Regions from separate parts of the Staphylococcus sp. CoH_129_LAB_1 genome, predicted to be linked through region 2. Evidence: riboswitches for the same ligand, from Rfam matches in the RefSeq annotation. Region 2 holds a riboswitch; the other holds the start of a gene.

Region 1 (5,270 bases), on a different contig from region 2:
TTGATACGCCTTTAGCCACTTCATTACAAACATAGTCATAATGCGATGTTGCACCTCTAATGACACAGCCTAAAGTAATCACTGCATCGTAATCATTTTTTTGTGCTAATTTTTTAGCAACAAGTGGAATTTCAAATGCACCTGGTACATATGCAACATCAATGTTGCCCTCTTCTACCCCATGTCTTACTAATGTATCTTTAGCTCCATCTAATAAACGATTAGTAATAAAATCATTAAATCTGCTCACTACTATTGCAACTTTTAAATCTGTACCGACTAATCTTCCTTCAAAATTCATTCTAAATTCCTCCTAAATAAGATGTCCCATTTTTAATTTTTTTGTTTCCATATAATGATGATTATATTCCGTTTCTGGCACAATAATTTCCGTACGATCTGCAACTTTTATACCATAATCTTCTAAGCTTTCAAATTTCTTAGGATTGTTACTTAGTAAATTAACTTGTTGAACATTAAAATATTTAAGAATTTGAGCAGCTATGTGATAATCTCTTAAGTCTTCATCGAAACCTAATGCTAAGTTTGCAGTGACAGTATCATGTCCTTGCTCAATTAACTCGTAAGCTTTTAGTTTATTAATTAAACCAATACCTCTACCCTCTTGCGGTAAATATATTATTAGTCCACCATGCTCATTTATATATCTCATTGCTGTTTCTAATTGAGCACCACAATCACATCGTTGGCTATGGAAGATATCACCTGTTAAACAAGCTGAATGTAGTCTTACATTTTCAGTTGCCCGTGGTTCTCCTTTACCAAGTACAACAATATCTTCATGCGTATATTGAGATTGAAAACCATACATTTTAAAATCGCCAATATCAGTTGGCATTTTTACAGTTGCTTTAAGTTCAATATCTTCATTTTCTTGTTTACGACGATAATCAATTAAACTTTCAATTGTAATCATTTTTAATTGATGGCGTTCTTTAAATTGCTGTAATTCATTACCTTTTGCCATTGTACCATCGTCATTCATAATCTCACAAATAACCCCAGCAGGTGCAGCACCAGTTAATTTAGCTAAATCTACAGCAGCTTCTGTATGTCCTGGTCTAACTAATACACCTTTATCTTTAGCTACTAAAGGAAATAAATGTCCTGGTCTATGGAAACTTTCCGGTTTAGAACCAGGATTAATTAACGCTTTAGCTGTGGCAGTACGATCAAATGCGCTAATTCCTGTAGTAGTAGAAATATGATCGATACTTACAGTAAAATTTGTACCATATTCATCTGTATTACCTTCAACCATATGTTTAAGATTTAGATGTTCAGCAATCTGTGAACTTATAGGAGCACAAATTAATCCACGCGCTTCTTTGGCCATATAGTTAATGGTATCATCTTTCATCCATTGAGTGATTGCTATTAAGTCACCTTCATTTTCGCGATTTTCGTCATCTACTACAATTATGCTATCGCCATTTCTTAAAGCTTCTAAAGCTTCTTCAATGCTATCGAATTTCATTTAAGCCCCTCCTAAAATCCATATGCTTTTAATTTATCAACTGATAAATCAGATTTATTTTTACCGACAATACTTTCAACATATTTAAACAATACATCTGTTTCAAGATGAACCTCATCGCCCATCTTTTTATTAGAAAGAATCGTTGAACGTCTTGTTTCGGGAATAAGATGGATATCAAAACTATGTTGATGCAAATCAAAAATTGTTAAACTTACACCATCCACAGTGATAGAACCTTGCTTAACCATTTGTTTGATTACCGAGTCAGACGCTTTAATAGATACAATACGTGAATTCGGCGTTTCATTTATATTTATAATTGTTCCTTTTGCATCTACATGACCTAATACGAAATGTCCTCCGAAACGTCCACTTCCAGACATAGCTCGCTCAAGATTGACTTCATCATTTTCATTAATATTAGCTAAATATGTTTTATTTTCAGTTCCTTTAATCACTTGGACAGAAAATTGGTTTTGTTTAAAATCAATAACTGTTAAACATGCACCATTTACACTTATAGAATCACCAATATGCATATCTTCTGTAATTTTTTGACATGAAATATCTAATGTCCTTACAGATTGTTGTGTGCGAATGTTCTTTACAGTACCTATTTCTTCAACGATACCTGTAAACATTTATCATCACTTCTTTCGCAATGTCATTTTAATATTTTGTTGAATAGACTCGGTAGAAATCACTTCAAATTGTGGCGCATCATCTAAATCAATAACATTATCAGTTTGATAAAATTGATTTTTTCCAATACCGCCTATTATTTTCGGGGCATAATAAATAATAAGATTGTCTAAATAATTAGATTGGAGAAATTCTGAAGTTATATGAGGTCCAGCTTCTACTAATAATTTGCCAACACCTCTTTGATACATATCAGTTAAAATAGATTTTAAATTACATTCTTCTAAATATATTATTTTTATATGATGCCTTGGACTTTTTAGTTCGTGATTTTCAGTGTAAATCCAAATTTCACTATCCTGATCGTGAAATATCTGTTTTGAAAAATCAATTTGACCTCGCTTAGATAATATAATTCTTATTGGATGTTTACCATCTTGAATACGTGTTGTATATTGTGGATTGTCCGCTTCAATTGTTTTATTACCAGTCAATACTGCATCATGAGTATGTCTTAAATGATACACATCTTGTTTAACTGCTTTATTCGTAATCCACTGGCTTTGTCCACTATCAGTCGCTTGTTTACCATCTAATGAAGTCGATATTTTAACTGTAATTTCAGGTATTTGACGTTGTTTAGCTTTAAAAAATTCTTCATACAAAGCAAAAGCTTCTTCTGAATATTGATATTCAACTTCAATACCTGCCTTTGCAAGAATGACATCTCCCTCAGAAGGCAACGTCGTATCTTTTACAGCGTAAATCACTTTACTAAGTCCATGTTCAATAATTTTATTCACACAAGGTGGTGTTGACCCATAATGTGTACAGGGTTCAAGAGAAATATAAATTGTGCCGCCCTTTGCTTTGTCTTGTGCCATGTCTAAAGCCTGAACTTCTGCATGTTTCTCTCCTTGCTTTAAATGTGCACCAAGACCCACAATACGCCCATCTTTTACAACAACTGAGCCAACAGGAGGATTAATTCCGGTTTGTCCTTCTACCATTTGTGCTAATTGAATTGCGTATTTCATAAATTCACTCAAATTATCACCTCTAAAAAAAACCCTATACCTGTTTCACAGGCATAGGGCATGTATATATACTTAAATAAGCGTACTACAATTTTTAAATTGTGCATGCTTATACACCATTCATTAATGATGTGTTGATTCTTTCTCCCATCCAGACTTTTACTGTCGGCTCTAGAGTCTCACTAGATCAGCCACTTAATAAACTTTAATTAAGTGGGTCGCAGGCTTTATCACTGCCGGTTGGGAATTACACCCTGCCCCGAAAGAATACGTATGAAATTATGATTAAATTTGAGTCATCGTAGTTTAATACTACATCTATCATATTACATTTATTTTTAGAAAATTACAAATAAAGAATTTCAATTAAATTTTTAAATTTAATTCTTAAAGTGATATTTATTCATTATTGTGTAAATCATTATGACGTATGATCAAATTCATTTTGAATTTTATATAAGTAATCAACCGCGCTCACTGCTTGATTGACAATCATTTTTACTCCATTACGTAATTTGTTTACTCCATTAGTGATTTGTCCAATAGCAATCACATTATTTAAAGTACCATACCTAGGACTAATCACCTGGTTCGTTTCGGGTATAATTTGAATTCCACCCATCGGATGGGATTGAATAATTTGTCGATTTTGAAGATTTAAAATAAATTGGTCATCTTCGTCTAAATCTTCCAAATGTGTTTTGGAACCTGTTGCATTAATAATAATATGATGTGGATACCATTGTTCGTCATTTTTAAATTTTAAATTAAATATGCCATCTTTATATTTCACATCTTCTAAATCTTTTCTAACCACTAATGAACCATCTTCTATTAATTGTATAATAAGTTTCGCAGTTCGTGGGGGCATAGGATTTGAGTTAAGTTGGATGATCTTAGTGAAACGTTTATCAAATTCGACTTGATCTTGACGACTAAAGCTATTCCAAATCCAATTTAAGTTTTCTTTGACATTCTCTATTAATGTTTGGAAAGTACCTATCTCATCTCGATGTTCTAAATCATAATTTAAATCTTTAATAGTATCTCCTGTTCGACGGTGAACCAATTTTTGTAAGTCAATACGATTTAAATCACATTCTTTTTTAAAAAGATTAAATGCTTTCTCTAATGGTACATTCCCAAAATGTTTATCTTTAATATCGTTAAATTTAGATTTAGTTAAATACTTAAATTCTATTTTTTTCATATTACCTCTTACACTAGGGAATTGAGCAGAACGACTGGTCATCGTAATTGGTAGTTTAGGATGATGAAAAGCTACATAACGTACTACATCTAAACTGGCTAATCCCGTACCAATAATAGCTATATCATCAGATTCTTGTACATCATCTAATGTATTGTATGTAGGGTAAGGAGTCTGAATATAACCTTTTATGCCTTTTAAATTATAAGGGTCATGATATGACAAAGTACCTATAGTTAAGAATATGTAATCGTATACTCGACAATTATTCATATCTTTATTAGTACAGACATAATATTTCAGAGTGGTTTCATCTATATTTGAATTAATAAAGACTTCTTGAACTGGTTGTTTAATGACTGTGAGATTGTCATATAATTTTTCATAATGTGATAAGTAAGATTTCATATAATGGCCAAAAACAAATCTGGGTAAATACTTTGGATCTTTAACCTTAAAATCAGATTGTGTTTGATACCATTTCCAAAATTCTTCATCATCATCTAAATTTAAACTCATATTTTTAGTAGGTAAGTTAATTAATAATTGACTACTATCATTTTGAAAAGGAACGCCCTGCCCCATATTAAATTCGTTATCGTAGACATCGACTTTTAATTGTTTAAAGTCTTTGTGTTTAACGAGTTGTCTAAGTACACTCACACCTGCTGTACCCATGCCTATAATTGCTACTCGCATATTTAATATCATCCTTTTTTATATTTGTATTAACTTGAATATTAACATATTATATCAATACGATTCTCGTCTTCAAAACGTTTTACTAATAAGTTCATTATCCATTCAATACATAAATATTATGTAACTATGATAGAATTTAAATATTGAGGTGACTGAACAATGAAATTTTTATTAAAAA
Region 2 (12,633 bases):
TTTTAAAATATGTTCTAAATCACTTGTTAAATGTGGAGGTGCAGTAGCGGTTAATGCTAAGATAGTCGCAGATTTAAAATGATGCGTGATTTGACCAATAAGTGCATAATGTGGCCTAAAATCATAACCCCACTCTGATAAACAATGTGCTTCATCTAAAACAACTAAACCAAATGGTATATTTTTAATTAAATTGAAATGGTGAGATTGAAGAATAAATTCGGGACTTAAAAATATAAAACGACTTTGGTTTAATAAATTGATATTTTCTTTTCTTTCTTGTTCATCCATACCTGAATGAATACATATGACTTTACGTTCACCCTGTGATTTAAGTTGCATCACTTGGTCATCCATTAAAGAAATTAATGGTGAAATAATGAGAGTAGGTTTTTTTTGAATATAGGTTGGAAATTGATAGCATAGGCTTTTTCCACTACCTGTTGGCAAAACCCCGAGTGTATGCTCGCCTTGTAACACACTCTCTATAACTTCTTTCTGACCTGGATGGAAAGTTTCATATCCAAACCATTGTTTAAGATTGTCTTCTAACATTTATTTCACCTCTTTCTATTCCAACAATCATTAGTTTAATTTCAAAGTATGACAAATTATCAAATTCTTTTTTATATACTTTTAATCTTTCTCCTTTATGTTCTACATAGTAGTTAGTAAATTGAAACATATCTTTTTTATCTACATAATTTTCGTAATTTTTTTCATAACCTTTAATAAATAATTCTAATATATGATCTTCTATTGTATTGAGTTTAACATTTTGTGCAATTGCGATTTCATTCAAACTTAGACCTTGATGAAGATATTGTTGTGTAATAGATGTTTTATTTAATAATGATGAAAGAATAATACATTTAGATAATATAGGATAACGTTGTTTATCTTCAATTTCACTTCCCAATGTGACTAAATTATTAAGTTCTAAAGTATATAATTTTGCAATGGAAATATTCTCTATCAAACTCACCTGTTGTCTTGTATACATAGGTTCATCATAACCTTGTAGATAATAATGAAGGTAACACTTACTATCATTATTTAAACTGATTGCTTGAAATAAATCAGTCACTTCTTTTTCAAAATCCTTTACTAAATCATTTTCAAGAATATGACTATAAATTTTTTTCACTCTATTTTGAATAAAAACTTGTTGATTTATTGGTACAAAGTTAAGTTGGTGATGAAGATATTGAGAAATTGTCTGAATTAATAATTGAATACATTTAAAAGTATTGTTTAAACTGTCATAAGTAAAACGAGGATGAATCTTAATATTTAATTTTTCTATATCATTTTTATTCAAAAGTCGTTCAAATGTCTGATATTTTAATTTAGGTAAACTATGATATAATGATAAAAGTTGTTGAGAGCTCGCATCAAAAAACGTTTGATGTGACTTTTTTCCACTTAAAATATTATATATACTTTTATTAGTTTTATAATTGAATGAGTGATGTTTAACATAACTAATCATTTCTTGCATGAGTGAACTCCTCTTTTATAGAACTTTTTATCTAGAATATAATAAATTTATTTATTATAACTAGTGTAGCATTTTTATCAAAGGAGGCGAATAAAATGGCAAAGTACACAATCGTTGATATGGATACATGCATTGCTTGTGGTGCTTGTGGCGCTGCTGCACCAGATATTTACGATTATGATGACGAAGGTATTGCTTTCGTAATCCTTGACGATAATCAAGGTACTGCAGAAGTACCAGAAGAATTATATGAAGATATGGAAGATGCTCTTGAAGGTTGTCCAACTGATTCAATTAAAATTGAAGAAGAACCTTTTGACGGGGATGCCTTAAAGTTTGAATAAACTCGTAAATAAAATTGTATTAACACAATTATAATATAAAACCTCCGACAAATCCTATTAAGAAGGTAGCGGAGGTTTTAATTTTATTTCAATACTTTTTTTAAACGTCGATATAGCAAAATAAAGATAATGGAAATTACACATCCTTTAATAATATTAAAAGGAATAATACCAGATAAAACGATTACTTTTAAATTATTAAATACGTCGCCAAGGTTAAATATCATGCCATATAAAGGTAGTAAGACAAAATAATTTAAAATACTTAAAACTATAGTCATAGTAATAGTGCCAGCAACTAATCCGATAATTAAGGAATGACGAGATGAACTTTGTTTACGATGACTAACATAATAGGCTATTAGTAAAAAACTAGCTCCAGCTAAAAAGTTTGCCACTGGGCCAACAGGATCACCAATATTAAATAAGAAATTTAATATATTTTTAATTAATGCTACAAGAAGACCTGATACGGGCCCAAAAATAAAAGTAGCTAATAAAGTCGGTACATCACTAAAATCTAATGTTAAGTATGGAGGTAAAAACGGTAATGGGAATTTTAAAAATGTTAATATAAATGCAATTGCACTCAACATACTTATGGTAATTAAACGTTTATTTTGTTGCATATTCAATTTTCTCCTTCCATTCATCTTACTAAGAATTGGAGGATACTTTTGCACAACAAAACCTCCATCTTCTCCCCTCCAGACTTTACTGTCGGCTTCAGATTTCCACTGAATCAGCCACTTCTATTGAAGCGGGTCGCAGGCTTAAATTACTGCCGGTTGGGAATTACACCCTACCCCGAAGATGAATTACGAATTTATCATTTAAAATTAATATTACATGAATAAATATTTCATTGCAATATCTTTGTTTATTTATAAAGATGATAACCATTAGCATCCGTTTAATCGACTATTTTTATTTTAAAATGAAATGAGACATTCCATTTTAAGAAGTATAAATAAAAAAACTCTCCAAAGTTTTCTTAAACTTTGAAGAGAGTAAATCTAAATTGTCTTTTGAATATTTATTTCAGCTTTATTAAAGATTAATTATTTATTATCTACAGTAGGTCTAGGTAATTTGATAATAAAGGTTGTACCTTCATTCACAGTACTCTCTACAGAAATAATTCCACCATGTTCTTGAATAATCATTTTACAAATAAATAATCCCAAACCAGTACCTTGTTTACCTCTAGTTCTAGAAGCTTCTACTTTATAAAACCGATCAAATACATGATCAAGATGTTCAGGAGAAATGCCGCTACCTGTATCTTTTATATTTAAAATTTGATATTGACTATCTCTATCAGCAGTAATCTTAATTGAATCTCCAGGGTGTGTATAACGTGTTGCATTATCAATTAAATTTGTGAGCACTTGATCAATTCTATCAGCATCATAATTCCATAAATCATCTTCATTAATATTTGGTAATAAATCTATGTTTAGTTCTAAATCTTGAGCTTGCTGTCGATATTTAAGTTGTATTTTACGTAACAGTGGCATTATAGGTTGTACTTCTTTGTTGATAGTTAACCCTTCAGCATCCATTCTTGCAACATTTAAAAGTTCGTTGACAAGACGATTAAGTCTTTTCGTTTCATCTAATACTATTGATAGTGATTCTTTGATTTCATTAGGTTCAGTAACAATGCCATCGACTATCGATTCAGTATAACCTTGTAATAATGAAATCGGTGTACGTAATTCATGGGAGACATTAGCGATAAAGTCTTTCTTCATTTGATCAAGGTTATGTTCATTTGTCATATCTCTTATGATAATTACAATACCACTACGACCATCTTGTTGAATACGATCAATATAGCTCATTATAAATACGTAATATTTAGAGTTAATTGTATACTCATTAAATTCTGTGCCTTTTGAACAAAATGTATCATTTATTTGACTTTTAATTTCTGAATAAATAGATGTATCGATTGTCGGTAGTATTTGGTCTGCCATTTTATTAGATAAAATTATTTCACTTTTATCATTTAAACCTACTACGCCTTCGACCATAGAATTAAATAAACGATCACGAATATTTTTTTGAGTAGATAAAGCTTCAATGTGTTCTTGAATTTTATAACTCATATTGTTAAAAGTATACGAAAGTTCACCAATTTCATCTTTAGTATTTACTGTCGCTTTTTGAGAATAATCTCCATTTGATACATTAATTGCTTGTGTACTGAGTTGTCTAAGTGGCTTAGTAATACGGTTAGATAAAAAGAATGCGAAAATTGTTGAAACAATTAAAAATACAATTGCAGTAATTAAAATAATAATTGTAATAGCATTATTAGTATCTTCTATTGTTTTTAAATCTTGATATATAAATACTCCACTAAATTTGGCATGCTTACGATCTTGAGATTGCATTGGATATCCTAAAAGAATATAAGAATGAGACGATCCTTTTTCACTTATTGTGACATTTTGTGTAGCGGACTTTCCTGTATTAAATACTTTATTGAAGTTGTCATTGTTTTGAATTTCTTTTAACATTCTTTTTTTAAGTGGATTATATGTTTTTTCTGCTGACATACTTTTATTAGACATTATAATAACGCCACCTGTACCATCAATCAATTCCTGACTATGTTGTATAGCAAGTGACTTATTATCAGCTTTTTCAACAAGATGACTTATTCGTGAAGCATCTTCTCTTATAGCGTTTTCTGTTTGTTGGGTGTAATAGTATTGAATAAATGTAATTAATGCTGCACTTAATAAAATTAAAACTGTCGTTACTATAAATATTATAGTTAACCACAGTTTTATAACAACACTATTTAGTCGATTCATCATTTATATTGACCTCAAATTTGTAACCGACACCCCAAACGGTTTGAATCATATGCGCAGCTTCTTCAGAAACTCGATTTAATTTTTCTCTTAAACGTTTAACATGTGTGTCTACAGTTCTTAGATCACCATAAAATTCATAATGCCAAACTTCTTTTAATAATTGTTCGCGATCGAATACTTTATTAGGTGTTTTCGCTAAGTATATTAATAACTCATATTCTTTTGGAGTTAAATTCACTTGTTGCTGATCCGCTAATACACGATGTGCATCATTATCAATAGTAAGATGATTAAACTCAATAACATCTCTTGCATGTGGCTCACGTTGCTCTGGTTTAGATGTTTGGGTTCTACGTAGTAATGCTTTTACTCTTAATACTACTTCTCGAGGAGAAAAAGGCTTCACTATATAATCATCTGCACCTGATTCGAATCCTTCTACACGATTTGTCTCTTCACCTTTAGCTGTAAGCATAATGATAGGTGTATCTTTATGTTCACGTAATTTGGATGACATTTCAATACCGTCCATTTCAGGCAACATTAAATCTAAAAGAATGCACGCATAGTCATTTTCCATAGCAAGTTCATATGCTTTCTTACCATCACTTGCTTCATGGATAGTAAACGATTCTCTTTCTAAGTAAAGTTTTAGTAATCTTCTGATTCTATCTTCATCGTCTACAATTAATATTTCATTCGTCATTACAATATACCTCCTACACATGCTCTATACCTTATTGATTATAGCATATTCACTGTATTAAAGCTTTCTATTAAATTTACTTAACAAATTTACTTTTCTGTCATAAAATTTATGATTCAATATTACAATGAATAAATTAATAAAAGAATTCACATTATAATTGAGAAAACAATTTAGCGATGTTTAAGTTACCTCGAATTAATTACCATTTTCAGCCATATGTCTTAATGTTTTCACCTCATGAGGAGTTAATACTCTACCTTCTCCTGCATTTAAACCTTTTAAATTAAGATTTCCAAACTCAATTCGTGTTAATTTATCAACAGTATGATTAAAATGTTCAAACATACGTCTGACCTGTCTATTTCTACCTTCACTAATAGTTATTTCAACAAGAGTAGTATTTTTTTCTTTATTTTGATTTTTAATTTTAACTTGAGCAGGTTGTGTAAAACCGTCCTCTAATTCAATACCTTGTTCTAATGCTTTAACTTCATCTCTCATTAAATAGCCTTTTAACTTAGCAACATATTTTTTTTGAATATGATATCTAGGATGAGTCATAAGATTAGTAAATTCACCATCGTTTGTAAGTAATAATAATCCTGAAGTATCATAGTCTAATCGTCCAACTGGATAGATTCTTGCTTCTAAATCTTTAAAATAATCTGTTACAACAGTTCTACCTCTATCATCTGAAACGCTAGTAATGACTTGAGTTGGTTTATAGAACAAAATATAAATTTTATCTTCTTGCTCAATTTTAATTCCTTCGACTTCAACAGTATCTGAAGATTTCACCTTCGTACCGAGTTCAGTAATTACTTGACCATTCACTTTCACTTTACCTTCTGTTATTAAAGTTTCTGCTTTTCTTCGAGATGTATATCCACTGTTAGCAATTCGTTTTTGAAGTCTTTCTAAATTTTTATTCATTCTATTTCTCCTTTTGATCTGTAAGTGTACTAAAGAAATTTTCAATTTCTTCATTATCCTCTTCAGTAGATGGTAATTCTTCTAATGATTTAATCCCAAACACATTTAAAAATAAATTAGTAGTAATGAGTAAATGACTACGAGATTTCTCTGTGTCTTTTGCTTCAATAAGTCCTCTAGCAATTAATGTTCTTACTGCGCCATCAGAATTAATTCCTCTTGTTACTTCGATATCACTTCTAGTTAATGGTTGATTATAAGCAATAATCGACAGCGTCTCCATAGCTGCTTGAGATAATTTCATGTGCGCTTTTTGATCCACAAGTGCTTCGATAAAAGGTGCACTCTCTTTTTTAGAGGTTAACATATAAATGGAACCATATCTTTGTATTTCAAGACCTTTTGAATGATATGTCGAAATTAATTGATCAAGTTCATCTAAATCTATCTTTAAAATATCTGCAAGCTGACGCGCTTCGAGTCCTTCGTCGCCTACAGTAAATAATAAAGACTCTATAATTCCAATGTTATCCAATAGAATAGTTCACTCCTCTAATGATATTAATGTCTTCAAAATTATTTGACTGTTCTATATTAATAAGACCTACTTTAGACATTTCTAGTATTGCTAAAAAATGTGTAACGATTTTACTCACAGATTCATCAAAGTTAAATAGACTAAAAAAGCTGAACGCTGTTTGTTTCTCTAAATGTTTAGTGACTACTTCAGTCGCTTGTTGAATCGTAAAAGTATCTTTTGAAATTTCAACAACTTTAGGCGTATTTAATGCTACTCTATTTTTTACTCTTTGATATGCAACAATCAGTTGAGTCAAATCAATAGTTTGGTTTTTGTCCCAATGCGTTTCTTTTTCTAAATGAGATAAATCAGTTGGTAGTTTAGTATAATATAATTCTCGTTCTTTCTTTAATTCTGTTAATAGTAAAGAATATTCTTTATAATTTTGATATTCAATTAAACGACCTACAAGTTCCTCACGAGGATCCTCTTCTAACTCGTTTTCGATTTCTTGTTGTGGCAATAATAATCTACTTTTTATCATTAATAACTCTGAAGCCATCACTAAATATTCACTTGCAATATTAATTTCAACTTCTTTCATTGCGTGAACATATTGCATATATTGCTCAGTTAAAGCTTTCATTGGTATATCATAAATATCTATTTCATATTTATGTATTAAATGAAGAAGTAAATCTAATGGGCCATTAAAAGCATCTAATTTAACTTCGTACATAAATTAACTTCCTTGTATTATAAAATTTAAATTGTGCATAATTCACTTAAATATTATAGCATGAATATATATTAGAATTAAATTAAGGATGAGTATTCATGAATAAAGCGTTAAGTCACTTTTATTATCAATTTCATACACATCAACATTATTTTTTATGTCATGATATTTTAGAAGAATCATGGAAATCCAAACCTAATTTTTCTAAAAAAGATGCCATAGTTAGTTTAATACTGTTTTCAACTGCAATGTATCATTATAGACGACATAATAAGTTAGGTGCATTAAAAAGTTTTAAAAAAGCGTTATATACATTTAATCATGCAAAAGATAAAGAGACTCTAGGTTTAAAGGTTAATGAATTTACCTTATTGATTCAAAAACAAATAGAAAAAGTGAAACTCAATCAGGAATTCCAACCGCTAAAGTTACCAATTAAGTCTTGCGTAGAACAGGAAATCATTAATTTATATCCTAATTATGAATATAATAGTCAAATTAATACTGATGATATAATAGTTCATCACCATCGTCTAAGAGATAGAAGTGATGTAATCGCAGCTAGAAAAGAAGCACTTAAAAATAAAAGAAAGAAAAGTTGAATCTTCCACTTTTCTTTCTTTTATTTTAAGCTCTAGGATGAAATTGATTATACATTTGTCTTATTTGAGATTTAGACACATGTGTATAAAGTTGTGTTGTTGAAATATCAGAATGACCAAGCATTTCTTGAACCGCTCTTAGATCTGCTCCATTTTCTAAGAGATGTGTAGCAAATGAATGTCTCAATGTATGAGGCGTCAAAGTTTTGTTAATGTTGGCTTTAGAACCATATTGTTTAATCATCTTCCATATTCCTTGTCTTGTTAAGGGTCTACCGTGCATATTTAAAAACAATACATTCGTAATCGTCTTTTTTAAAAGTTGAGGACGTATCTTTTCTAAATACGTATCTAGAAATTCAATAACAGTATCACCTAATGGTATAATTCGCTCTTTATTTCCTTTACCAAATACTTTAACAAATCCCATGATAAGATTTATATCTTCAACATTAATTTGTATCAGTTCAGAAACACGCATGCCAGTCGCGTATAATAATTCTAATATTGTACGATCACGATACCCATTTTTTTTATTTAAATCAGGTGTTTCTAAAAGTTGAAGTACTTCCTTAACCTCTAAAACATCGGGTAACTTTTTCTCATATTTTGGGGTCTCAATTAAAACAGTTGGATCTTTAGAAGCATATTTTTCTCTAAGTGCAAATTGATGAAAATTGCGAATTGTAGAGATAAAGCGAGCCATTGATTTAGCTGAAGCACCTTGATCAATTAAATATCCCAAACATTCTTGTATAACTTGGCGATCAATAAAATCGATATGAGCAATTTTATGTTCTTTCATATATTCCTCATATTTAGCTAAATCACGTCGATATGCACCGATAGTATTTTCACTTAACCCTTTTTCAATTTGTATAAATTTTAAGAATTCTTCAATAATCGTATTCATATTACACCTCTGTTTATATAAAAAAGGTATGAAATAGAATTCAATATTAATTCTTAATTTCACACCTTTAATCGACTAATTATTACGAGTTGCTTTTTATCTTGAAAAGTATTTAGAAGCATTTGCATTTAAATTTGATATAACACTAAAGTAGTTTTAAATTATTATTTCCCTTTAGCTTGGCATTCTGAACAAATACCATGAAATGTTAAACGATGATCCAAAATTTTAAATTGATATTCTGATTCAACACGTTCTTCTACTTTTGGCAGTAAATCTTCATGAATTTCATCTACCTTACCACATTCCATACAAACTAAGTGATGATGAAAATGTTTCGCGCCTTCTTTCCTTAAATCAAAACGTGCTACACCATCACCAAAATTAATTTTATCTACTACTTTTAATTCAGCAAGTAGTTCTAGAGTTCGGTATACAGTAGCCAAACCAATTTCAGGCGCCTTATCTTTTACTTTTAAATACACATCTTCAGCGCTTAGATGATCTTTTTCATTTTCAATTAACACACGAACTGTTGCTTCGCGTTGAGGTGTTAATTTATAAGAAGATTGCTGCAATTGTTGTTTCACTCTATTTAGACGTTCTTCCACGGGAGCATCACTCCTCTATTAATTATAATCATTTTAAACTAAATTATTTCAATTAATAAATTACCAATAATTTTAGTAAAAATCAAGTTATTATCACGTCTTATTTAGAATGATTATAATTTGATAATACATACTGTAAAGCAATGATCGTTTTTGCATCTTCAATTTCATTGTTTTCTAAAAGTGCATGGATATCGTCCAAGTGTATTTTATGTAATTCTACAAATTCGTCATCGTCTAGATTTAATTCTCCTTCACTTAAATCATCAGTAAAGTAAATAGTTAGTTTCTCATTTGAAAATCCTGGAGAACCATACATATGTGTGATGAACGTCAGATTATGAGCTATGTAACCAGTTTCTTCCTCTAATTCACGTTTAGCGGCTTCTTCTCTTTCTTCATCTTTTTCTAATTTACCTGCTGGAATTTCTAACAAGTTTTTTTCAACTGGTTTACGATATTGTTTAACCAATAATATTTCTTTTTCTGGAGTAATAGCACAAATTGCAACAGCACCATTATGCTTAATAATTTCTCTTTTTGAGGTATTTCCATCTGGTAGCTCAACATCGTGTATTTCTAGATCGATAATTTTACCATTATAAATGACTGTTCTATCAAATGTTTTTTCATTAAAGTCCAATTACATTCACGTCCCTTTTAATTGAGTTAATAAATTGATAAGATAAATGCGTTACTTAAAGTGTATCGGAAGGAGAATGTTCATGCAAAAAAATATATTAAAAAGTGGCATTGAAATTTCAGAGCTAGGTTTAGGATGTATGAGTTTAGGCACAGAATATCATCACGCGCAAGAAATCATTGAGTGTGCAATTGAAAATGGTATTACTTATTTTGATACAGCAGATATTTATAATCGAGGCGTCAATGAAGAAATTGTCGGAAAGGCTTTAAAAAAATATCAAAATAGAGATGACATAGTTATAGGAACAAAAGTAGGAAATAGACCGATGAATGATGGTAGTACTACTTGGGACCCATCAAAAAAATATATTAAAGAAAGTGTTAAAGGTTCTTTAAAACGTTTAGATATAGAACAGTTAGATCTTTATCAACTTCATGGTGGAACAATTGATGATCCGCTAGATGAAACAATTAGTGCATTTGATGAACTAAAAAAAGAAGGTATTATTAAAGCTTATGGAATCTCTTCAATAAGACCTAACGTCATTGATTATTATTTAAAACATAGTCAAATAGAAACTATTATGTCTCAATTTAATCTCATTGATAATCGCCCAGAACGTCTTTTAAACAACATACACTCTCATGGCGTGAAAGTTTTAGCACGTGGTCCCGTTTTTAAAGGATTACTTACTTCAAATAGTGTTAATGTCATCGATCAAAAATTCTCTGAGGGTATTTTTGATTATAATTATCATGAATTAGGAGAAACAATTGCTTCTGTTAAAGAAATTGAAAGTAATTTAAGCGCTTTATCATTTGAATATTTAAAATCTCATGATGCATTAGGATCTATTATTGTTGGTGCAAGTTCAATCTCACAATTAAGAGACAATATTGCTAATTTTAATAAAACAGTAAGTTTAGATCAAATTAAATCTGCACGTCATCGTGTAAAAGATTTAGAATATACTCAGCATCTTGAGTAATGAATCATGTTTAAGAGGTCTTACAAAGAAAAGTTTATATATAAAGTAAAAGTGATGAAGTATGAATAATGATTGCTTCATCACTTTATTTTTTAAGTGTTAATTATACTTTGTTTTTAAACAATGAAGTAAAATATGTCTCAATTTTTCTAGGAGCTAATTGGTAAAGTTTTAATAATGGATTCATCCATACTGGCTTATTAATTTCTACTTTGCGAGTGATTATACCTCTAACGATTTCTTTTGCGAGTATTTTAGGGTCTATCATCATTGATGCATATTTATTAGCATACTTTAATGATGGATCTGCTTTTTTGTGGAACGGTGTATTAATGGGACCTGGATTAACAGCCATAACATGTAAGTTTTGCTCCTCGATTCTTAGGGCATTTAACACGCTATTTAAAGCAGCTTTAGATGAACCATAAAATGCCGCATTCGCTTGTGTTACAAATGCTGATTGACTTGAAATACCTACTATAGAAGCATTTGATGTTAAATATGGTTTAACAGTTTTAAATAATGCAATAAAACCAAGCACATTTACATGATAAGTCTCTATCATTTCTTCTAACGAATGAGATTGTATGGATTTAAAAAATCCTAATCCTGCACTGTAAACGATTCCGTCAATAGGATAACAAAGCGATTTAGATATATGGCCTACTTCTAAAGTATCTTGTAAATTACATTTAAGCATCGAAACACGTTTTTTGTACAAGTCAAAATTAATATTTTCAAATTTTTTCGTACTACGAACAATAAGGGTAACATATGCACCCCTTTTTAATAGTTCTTTTGTTATTTCTAAACCTAAGCCACTTGTTCCTCCAGTTACGATAAAATGTTTACCTACAATCACTGGTGACTCTCTCCTATCTAATAAGTAATGCTTCATTTTTAATAATATTTATAATAAATATGTTACTATAGTTTTATCAATTTATGGTAAGGATGGTGCTATTTTATGAAGTTAGTATTTTATGGCGCTGGTAACATGGCACAAGCGATTTTTAAAGGAATTATTGATTCTAAAATTTTAAAACATAATGATATTTATTTAACAAACAAATCAAATGAAAATGCTTTAAAATCATTTGCGAAAGAATTAGGAGTAAAATATAGCTATGATGACCCGTTTTTATTAAAAGATGCAGATTATGTATTTTTAGGTACTAAACCTCATGATTTCGAAACAGTCGCAACACGTATAAAGTCACATATCCAATCGGATCATCGTTTTATATCTATTATGGCTGGTCTATCGATAAATTATATTCGAGAAAAATTAGAAAT

Evidence for each region. A riboswitch is a leader RNA that binds a small molecule or an ion and turns the genes downstream of it on or off. The one in region 2 is predicted to bind FMN.
Region 1: another riboswitch for FMN. It lies ahead of ribD (bifunctional diaminohydroxyphosphoribosylaminopyrimidine deaminase/5-amino-6-(5-phosphoribosylamino)uracil reductase RibD); the one in region 2 lies ahead of AC2FB1_RS01305 (ECF transporter S component).

The regions. Positions count from the first base shown of each region.
Region 1 is NZ_JBXWKZ010000051.1:271-5,540, forward strand. Features, by position in the region: gene ribH (6,7-dimethyl-8-ribityllumazine synthase) at 1-301, opposite strand, end outside; gene ribB (3,4-dihydroxy-2-butanone-4-phosphate synthase) at 314-1,498, opposite strand; gene ribE (riboflavin synthase) at 1,510-2,142, opposite strand; gene ribD (bifunctional diaminohydroxyphosphoribosylaminopyrimidine deaminase/5-amino-6-(5-phosphoribosylamino)uracil reductase RibD) at 2,149-3,192, opposite strand; FMN riboswitch at 3,316-3,451, opposite strand; gene AC2FB1_RS10890 (FAD/NAD(P)-binding protein) at 3,602-5,089, opposite strand.
Region 2 is NZ_JBXWKZ010000002.1:96,787-109,419, forward strand. Features, by position in the region: gene AC2FB1_RS01290 (RecQ family ATP-dependent DNA helicase) at 1-555, opposite strand, end outside; gene AC2FB1_RS01295 (helix-turn-helix domain-containing protein) at 536-1,501, opposite strand; gene AC2FB1_RS01300 (ferredoxin) at 1,597-1,845, shown strand; gene AC2FB1_RS01305 (ECF transporter S component) at 1,929-2,474, opposite strand; FMN riboswitch at 2,537-2,664, opposite strand; gene AC2FB1_RS01310 (ATP-binding protein) at 2,907-4,673, opposite strand; gene AC2FB1_RS01315 (response regulator) at 4,657-5,382, opposite strand; gene AC2FB1_RS01320 (pseudouridine synthase) at 5,581-6,318, opposite strand; gene scpB (SMC-Scp complex subunit ScpB) at 6,320-6,853, opposite strand; gene AC2FB1_RS01330 (segregation and condensation protein A) at 6,846-7,577, opposite strand; gene AC2FB1_RS01335 (DUF309 domain-containing protein) at 7,676-8,179, shown strand; gene xerD (site-specific tyrosine recombinase XerD) at 8,205-9,092, opposite strand; gene fur (ferric iron uptake transcriptional regulator) at 9,257-9,703, opposite strand; gene AC2FB1_RS01350 (NUDIX domain-containing protein) at 9,804-10,346, opposite strand; gene AC2FB1_RS01355 (aldo/keto reductase) at 10,429-11,337, shown strand; gene AC2FB1_RS01360 (SDR family NAD(P)-dependent oxidoreductase) at 11,441-12,196, opposite strand; gene proC (pyrroline-5-carboxylate reductase) at 12,305-12,633, shown strand, end outside.